Regions from separate parts of the Bradyrhizobium sp. Leo78 genome, predicted to be linked through region 1. Evidence: predicted binding sites of a transcription regulator. Region 1 holds the regulator's gene; each other region holds the start of a gene.
The links. The regulator LexA, encoded in region 1, represses DNA repair genes until DNA is damaged. The targets are predictions, from matches to a motif close to TGTTCNNNNTGTGTTCNG.
Positions count from the first base shown of each region.

Region 2: the regulator LexA is predicted to act here: its motif matches at 1,405-1,422, upstream of ruvC (crossover junction endodeoxyribonuclease RuvC).
Region 3: the regulator LexA is predicted to act here: its motif matches at 1,146-1,163, upstream of uvrA (excinuclease ABC subunit UvrA).

Region 1 covers NZ_JCAMOT010000014.1:1,644-3,910, reverse strand. The annotation lists gene AC5ZG1_RS19010 (hypothetical protein) at 21-446, opposite strand; gene lexA (transcriptional repressor LexA) at 740-1,441, opposite strand; gene AC5ZG1_RS19000 (molybdopterin molybdotransferase MoeA) at 1,643-2,267, opposite strand, start outside.
Region 2 covers NZ_JCAMOT010000021.1:69,094-71,360, reverse strand. The annotation lists gene ruvA (Holliday junction branch migration protein RuvA) at 238-855, opposite strand; gene ruvC (crossover junction endodeoxyribonuclease RuvC) at 852-1,379, opposite strand; gene AC5ZG1_RS24830 (YebC/PmpR family DNA-binding transcriptional regulator) at 1,563-2,267, opposite strand, start outside.
Region 3 covers NZ_JCAMOT010000024.1:31,444-33,710, forward strand. The annotation lists gene AC5ZG1_RS26875 (outer membrane protein) at 186-941, shown strand; gene uvrA (excinuclease ABC subunit UvrA) at 1,250-2,267, shown strand, end outside.

The sequences.
Region 1 (2,267 bases):
GCGCACGCTGCCCGAAGCTCTCAGCCGATGAACAGCGGGTTCGGCGCGGGGCGCTGGTCGACCGCCTTCGGTGCCGGCTCTGCAACATGATGCGTCACTGGCAATTGCAGCACGGTCGCCCGCTGCCCTTCGCAGAGCTGGGTCACCAGCACATGGCTGCCATCGGGGAATTCGATCGCGTCGTGATGACGATCCCGAATATGCGCATCGATCTGGTTGAACTTGCCGACACGGAAGCCGGTCGTCTTGGTCCAGATCCAGCGATTGTCGTAGCGGACGTTATCGGCGAACGCGAGTTCGGTTCCGGGAAGCATGCAGACTGCGACCGTCGGATCGCTTTCCGAAGCGAAGCCGCGGGTCGAAGTGCCGCGGAAGGTGGTGGTGATAAGCGTCTCTCCAACTTGGGCGGGACGCGTCGCCACGGCATGCAGGCTATAGTCACACATCGGATTGCTCCTCATTCGAGATAGCCGACCCGTGCCTGGGAAGAGGCGCAGGCCTCTATCAGAGTGGACGATAACTTATAAGCCTCTGCTCCGTTCTTGGCATTTGTACGGCCCGCGCCCTCTAGCCGTTCACAAACACGATAGGAGGCGCTGCCGCACATCTCCTTGCATCGAGAGTGCCCCGGCGAACTTACCGGGGCTCTTATTCTAATCACTCTAAATCGTTCTTGTCAGTGTCCTTGAGGGCAGATCACCCACCAAAGTACCAGACGAGCTGCTGCGTCCTCGTCGGCTCAGTACTTGCGATAAAGCCCGATCAGCTTGCCCTGGATCCGCACCCGGTTCGGCGGCAGGATGCGGACTTCGTAGGCCGCATTGGCAGGCTCAAGCGCGATTGACGCGCCGCGGCGACGGAAGCGCTTCAGCGTCGCTTCCTCCTCATCGATCAGCGCCACCACGATGTCGCCGGTGTTGGCGGTGTCGTTACGCTGGATCAGCGCCATGTCGCCGTCGAGGATGCCGGCCTCGACCATGGAATCGCCGCGCACCTCGAGCGCATAATGCTCGCCGGAGCCGAGCATGTCGGGCGGCACGCTGATGGTGTGGCTGCGGGTCTGCAGCGCCTCGATCGGCGTACCCGCCGCGATCCGGCCCATCACGGGAACGGCGACGGGACGGTTGCCATCGTCTTCGGCCACGGCCGCGCTGGTCGTGCGCTTGCCGAGCGTGCCCTCGATGACGCTCGGCGTGAAGCCGCGGCGGCCGTTGCCGGCAGCGGAGAGCTCAGGCAGTTTGATCACCTCGATCGCGCGGGCGCGGTTCGGCAGGCGGCGGATGAAGCCCCGTTCCTCCAGCGCCGTGATCAGGCGGTGGATGCCGGACTTCGAGCGCAGGTCGAGCGCGTCCTTCATCTCGTCGAAGGAAGGAGGCACGCCGGCCTCTTTCAGCCGTTCGTTGATGAAACGCAGAAGTTCATACTGTTTGCGCGTAAGCATCGCGAGCATTCCCCCGGTTGGTAGCGTCGTTCGATCCGAGACTTGAGAAGAGCTGATCTCGGGAGTCACGCACTCCCATTCGTAGACAGCGAGTTTCGAAACAAATCATGAACGGACACTATATGTTCGATATGTGTTCCGCAACCACTTAATTTCTGGTGAACGCGATCAGAGATGCTCCGGTAGATGCTGGTCGCCGCGTCATTCAGGCAATCGGAGGATGTCGCAAGGCGCGCCTTTTGCTGCGGCTGGCGCGAATGGCGGACGGATCACAAGTGCCTGCGCCGCAGTGAGATTCCCAAGCAGCGAACTGTCTTGCTTGGTGACCGGCGTTGCGATCAGCGTGCCGTCGTCGCGCTCTTCGAGTAGCGCACGAAGATAATCTTCGCGCTGATCGTTGGCGGCGAGATCGCGGCCGAGCAGGGCGCTTTCCGTCACGTGATGAATCGCCGAGCGGCCGAGCAGGGCCCGAATCAACGGCACCAGGAACAGATAGGCGCAGACATAGGACGACACCGGATTGCCGGGCAGGCCGATCACTCGCATCGCGCCGAGCCGGCCATGCATCATCGGCTTGCCCGGCCGCATCGCGATCTTCCAGAACGCCATGGTCACGCCCTCGGCCTCAAGCGACGGCTTCACGAGGTCATGGTCGCCGACCGAGGCGCCGCCGGTGGTGATGAGGATGTCGGCGCCCGCGGCATGCGCGCGGCGGATGCCGTCAGTGGTGGCGGCAACCGTGTCGGCGGCGACCCCCAGATCGATCGCTTCAGCGCCTTCCGCACGCGCCATCGCCCGCAGCGCATAGCCGTTGGAATAGACGATC
Region 2 (2,267 bases), on a different contig from region 1:
CGATCGCAGCGATCGTAGGGTGGGCAAAGCGCGCGTCCTTCCCTTCTCCCCTTGTGGGAGAAGGTGGCGCGCATGCAATGCGCGACGGATGAGGGATTGTCGCGGCGGGCAAGCTGCTCGCGGAAAGAAACCCCTCACCCAATCGTGTTCGTTGCCGATTCCGGTGCTGCCCTCTCCCACAAGGGGAGAGGGCCCAGTAACAGGCAGTGCGAAGGCATAGTCCCGTAGGGTGAGCCATCACTTCGCCAGTTCCTTCAGGCCCAGCCGGATCAACTGCGCGGTTTCAGCCTGCTCGCCTGCACTGCGCGAGGCGGCGGCGATGGCGGCGGCGGCTTGCGGCTGGCCGTAGCCGAGATTGACCAATGCGGAGATCGCGTCCGTCACCGGCCGCGGCGCGCGCTCGTTGTCGATGGCGCCGGCGAGATGGACCACGGCGGGATCGACATTGGCAAAGGCCGGGGCCTTGTCCTTCAGCTCGCTGACGATGCGCTCGGCGACCTTCGGCCCGACGCCGGGCGTGCGCGCCACCGCGGCCTTGTCACGCAGCGCGATCGCGTTCGCGAGGTCGGAAGGCGGCAGCGTGCCAAGCACGGCGAGCGCGACCTTGGCGCCGACGCCCTGCACGGTCTGCAACAGGCGAAACCATTCGCGCTCGTTGTCGGTGCGGAAGCCGAACAGCTTGATCTGGTCCTCGCGCACATAGGTCTCGATCGAGAGCACTGCGGCCTCGCCCGGCGAGGGCAGCGCCTGCAGCGTGCGCGCGGAGCAATGCACCTGATAGCCGACGCCGCCGACATCGAGGATCACGTAATCCTCGCCATAGGAGTCGATGAGGCCTTTCAATTTGCCGATCATAGGCTGGCTACTCTCAGCCGCAGCGCGGTGCTTTGGCGGTGATGGGCGTGCGTGATCGCGACCGCGAGTGCATCGGCGGCGTCGGGCGATTGCGGCTCGGCCTTAGGCAGCAGGATCTTCAGCATCACGGCGATCTGGTTCTTCTCGGCGTGTCCGGCGCCGACCACGGTTTTCTTGACCTGGTTCGGCGCATATTCGGCAACCTCGATGCCGAACATTGCAGGCGCCAGCATGGCGACGCCGCGGGCCTGACCGAGTTTCAGCGTCGCAACACCATCCTTGTTGACAAACGTCTGCTCGACCGCGGCTTCCGCCGGTTTGAAATCGCCGAGCACGGCGGCCAGCCCCTCATGGATCGCAAGCAGCCGGCCTGACAGCGGCAGCCGTTCCGACGGCTCGATCGAGCCGCAGCCAATGAACACCAGCCGATTGCCCTCGACCTCGATCACGCCCCAGCCGGTGCGGCGGAGGCCCGGGTCGATGCCGAGAATGCGGGTGGGTTTGCGAATCGGCTGGACTGTCATGGGGTAGTGATAACCGCTGCGTTTCGAGAACGAAACACAAACGGGGAGGTCATGCACGGGGAAAGCGGTGCCCCCACCTCGTCATGCCCGGGCTTGTCCCGGGCATCCACGTCCTTCAGTACGAGTGGATACGCGTGGGTGGCCGGGACAAGCCCGGCCATGACGGCATCACGAGAGATGGGGCTACCCGCCCATCTTCGCGATCAGCGCGTCCGAGATCTCGAAATTGGCGAACACGTTCTGGACGTCGTCGTGGTCGTTGAGCAGATCCATCAGCTTGAGCAGCTTCTCGCCGGTCTCGTCATCGACGGCGACGGTGTTTTGTGGCTTCCAGGTCAGCGACGCCTTGCGCGGCTCGCCGAATTTCGCTTCCAGCGCCTTCGCGACCTCGCGGTAGGATTCCGGCGAGGCGTAGATCTCGTGGCCGCTTTCGCTCGATACGACGTCGTCGGCGCCCGCCTCGATCGCCGCATCCAGCACCGCATCGTCGGAGGCGGCCTTGTGGTCATATTCGATGATGCCGACCCGGTCGAACATGAAGGCGACCGAGCCGGTTTCGCCGAGATTGCCGCCCGACTTGGTGAAGTAGGAGCGGATGTCGGAGGCGGCGCGGTTGCGGTTGTCGGTCAGGGCCTCGACGATCACGGCGACGCCGCCGGGGCCATAGCCCTCGTAGCGGATCTCGTCATAGTTCTCGCCCTCGTTACCGGCGGCCTTCTTGATGGCTCGCTCGATATTGTCCTTCGGCATGTTTTCCGCGCGCGCGGCAACGATCGCGGCGCGCAGCCGGGGGTTCATGGCGGGGTCGGGGGTGCCGAGCTTGGCCGCGACCGTGATTTCGCGGGCCAGCTTGCCGAACAGCTTCGACTTCTGGGCATCCTGCCGGCC
Region 3 (2,267 bases), on a different contig from region 1:
TCCATAAAACATCAAGAAAATCATTAACTTATGTTCCCGCTACTTCGCCGGGAAGTGTTGCGTTTCGGCGACGGTATTTCCGGTTGAATCGGAGTATATGCCTAAAACGACGGCGCGGCGCTCGCGTCTTTAATACCGTAACGCTTCGGGACCAAATTGAAGCGAACAAAGGCTGGAGAGCTACGATGAAGAAGTTTTTGCTTGGAACGGTTGCCTTGGTTGCGCTGGCTGCGCCCGCCTCGGCTGCCGATCTTGCCGCGCGCCCTTATGTCAAGGCTCCGCCGGCGCCCGTCGCCGTCGTCTACGACTGGACCGGGTTCTATATCGGCGGCAACGGCGGCTGGGGAACGAGCCGCAACCGCTGGGACGTCCTTGGTTTCAGTGACGGCTCCCATAACGCCGACGGCGGCACTGCTGGTGGTCAGATCGGCTATCGCTGGCAGACCGGAACCTGGGTGTTCGGTGTCGAAGGTCAGGGCAACTGGGCTGACTTCAAGGGCAGCAACGTCAGCCTGCTGACGGGCATCGACACCAACGAGACCAGGGTCGACGCCTTCGGCCTGATCACCGGCCAGATCGGCTATGCTGCCAACAATGTGCTGTTCTACGTCAAGGGCGGCGCGGCCGTGGTCGCCGATCGCTACCGCGTGCGTGACGCCTTCACCGGTTTCCCGATCACCAACGACATCAACGACACCCGCTGGGGAGCCTCGGTTGGCGCTGGCATCGAGTACGGCTTTGCGCCGAACTGGTCGGTCGGCGCCGAGTACAATCACATCTTCCTGGGCAATCGCTCCTACGATTTCATCAACAATGGCTTCGCCGGCCCGGCCGGCAGCCTCTTCGCCACCGAGAATATCAAGCAGGACATCGACCTCGTCACCGTCCGCGTGAACTACAAGTTCGGCCTCGGCGGCGCTCCGATCATCGGACGGTACTGATCTCGCGATCGGATATCAATCTTAAGAAAAGGCCGGCCTTGTGCCGGCCTTTTTGTTTGCGTGTCGTTAGTTCCGAGCCGCTCATCTGCGAAGCTCCGCTTGCGCGAGCCCCTCTTGCTGCCAGCTACTGCCAAAGCTGCACGCAGGAAATGCGATCAGAAACAAATCGTTGATGATTCGTGCTGAGCACTGGAAATCGTCGCCCGTTCTTCCTATGTTCCGGCATCACCCCATCGGCGCCGTGGTAGGGATTTCCGACGACGCGCGCCCATAACGTGGCGCGCTTACAAGCGCCTGGAAATGCCGATATGGATGAAGTGCTCAGGGCGAAGCGCCAACCGACCGCCGGCTCCTCAACGCGTGCCATCACGATCCGCGGCGCGCGGGAGCACAATCTCAAGAACATCGACGTCGAGATTCCCCGCGACAAGCTCGTCGTTTTCACCGGCCTGTCCGGCTCCGGCAAGTCCTCGCTTGCCTTCGATACCATCTATGCCGAGGGCCAGCGCCGCTATGTCGAATCGCTGTCGGCCTATGCCCGCCAGTTCCTGGAGATGATGCAGAAGCCTGATGTCGACCAGATCGACGGCCTCTCGCCCGCCATTTCGATCGAGCAGAAAACCACCTCGAAGAACCCGCGCTCCACCGTCGGCACTGTCACCGAGATCTACGACTACATGCGCCTGCTCTGGGCCCGCGTCGGCGTGCCCTATTCGCCGGCCACGGGATTGCCGATCGAGAGCCAGACCGTCTCGCAGATGGTCGATCGCGTGCTCGCCTTGCCCGAGGGCACTCGCCTCTATCTGCTGGCGCCGGTCGTGCGCGGCCGCAAGGGCGAGTACCGGAAAGAGCTCGCCGAATATCTCAAGAAGGGTTTTCAGCGCGTCAAGATCGACGGCACCTTCCATGAGCTCGCCGAAGCGCCGAGCCTCGACAAGAAGTTTCCGCACGACATCGACGTCGTCGTCGACCGCATCGTGGTGCGCCCCGACATCGGTCAGCGTCTCGCGGAGAGCTTTGAGACCGCGCTCAAGCTTGCCGAGGGCCTTGCGGTGATCGAATTCGCCGACGCCCCGGCGGCAGCTCCCGCCGAAGAAAAGAAGAAGACCGCAAAGATCCACGACAAGAGCGGACCGGAACGCATCCTGTTCTCGGAAAAGTTCGCCTGCCCGGTCTCCGGCTTCACCATCCCCGAGATCGAGCCGCGGCTGTTCTCGTTCAACAATCCCTATGGCGCCTGCCCCGCCTGCGGCGGCCTCGGCATCGAGCAGCATGTCGACGAGGACCTCGTCATTCCCGACAAGGATCTGTCCCTGCGCAAGGGCG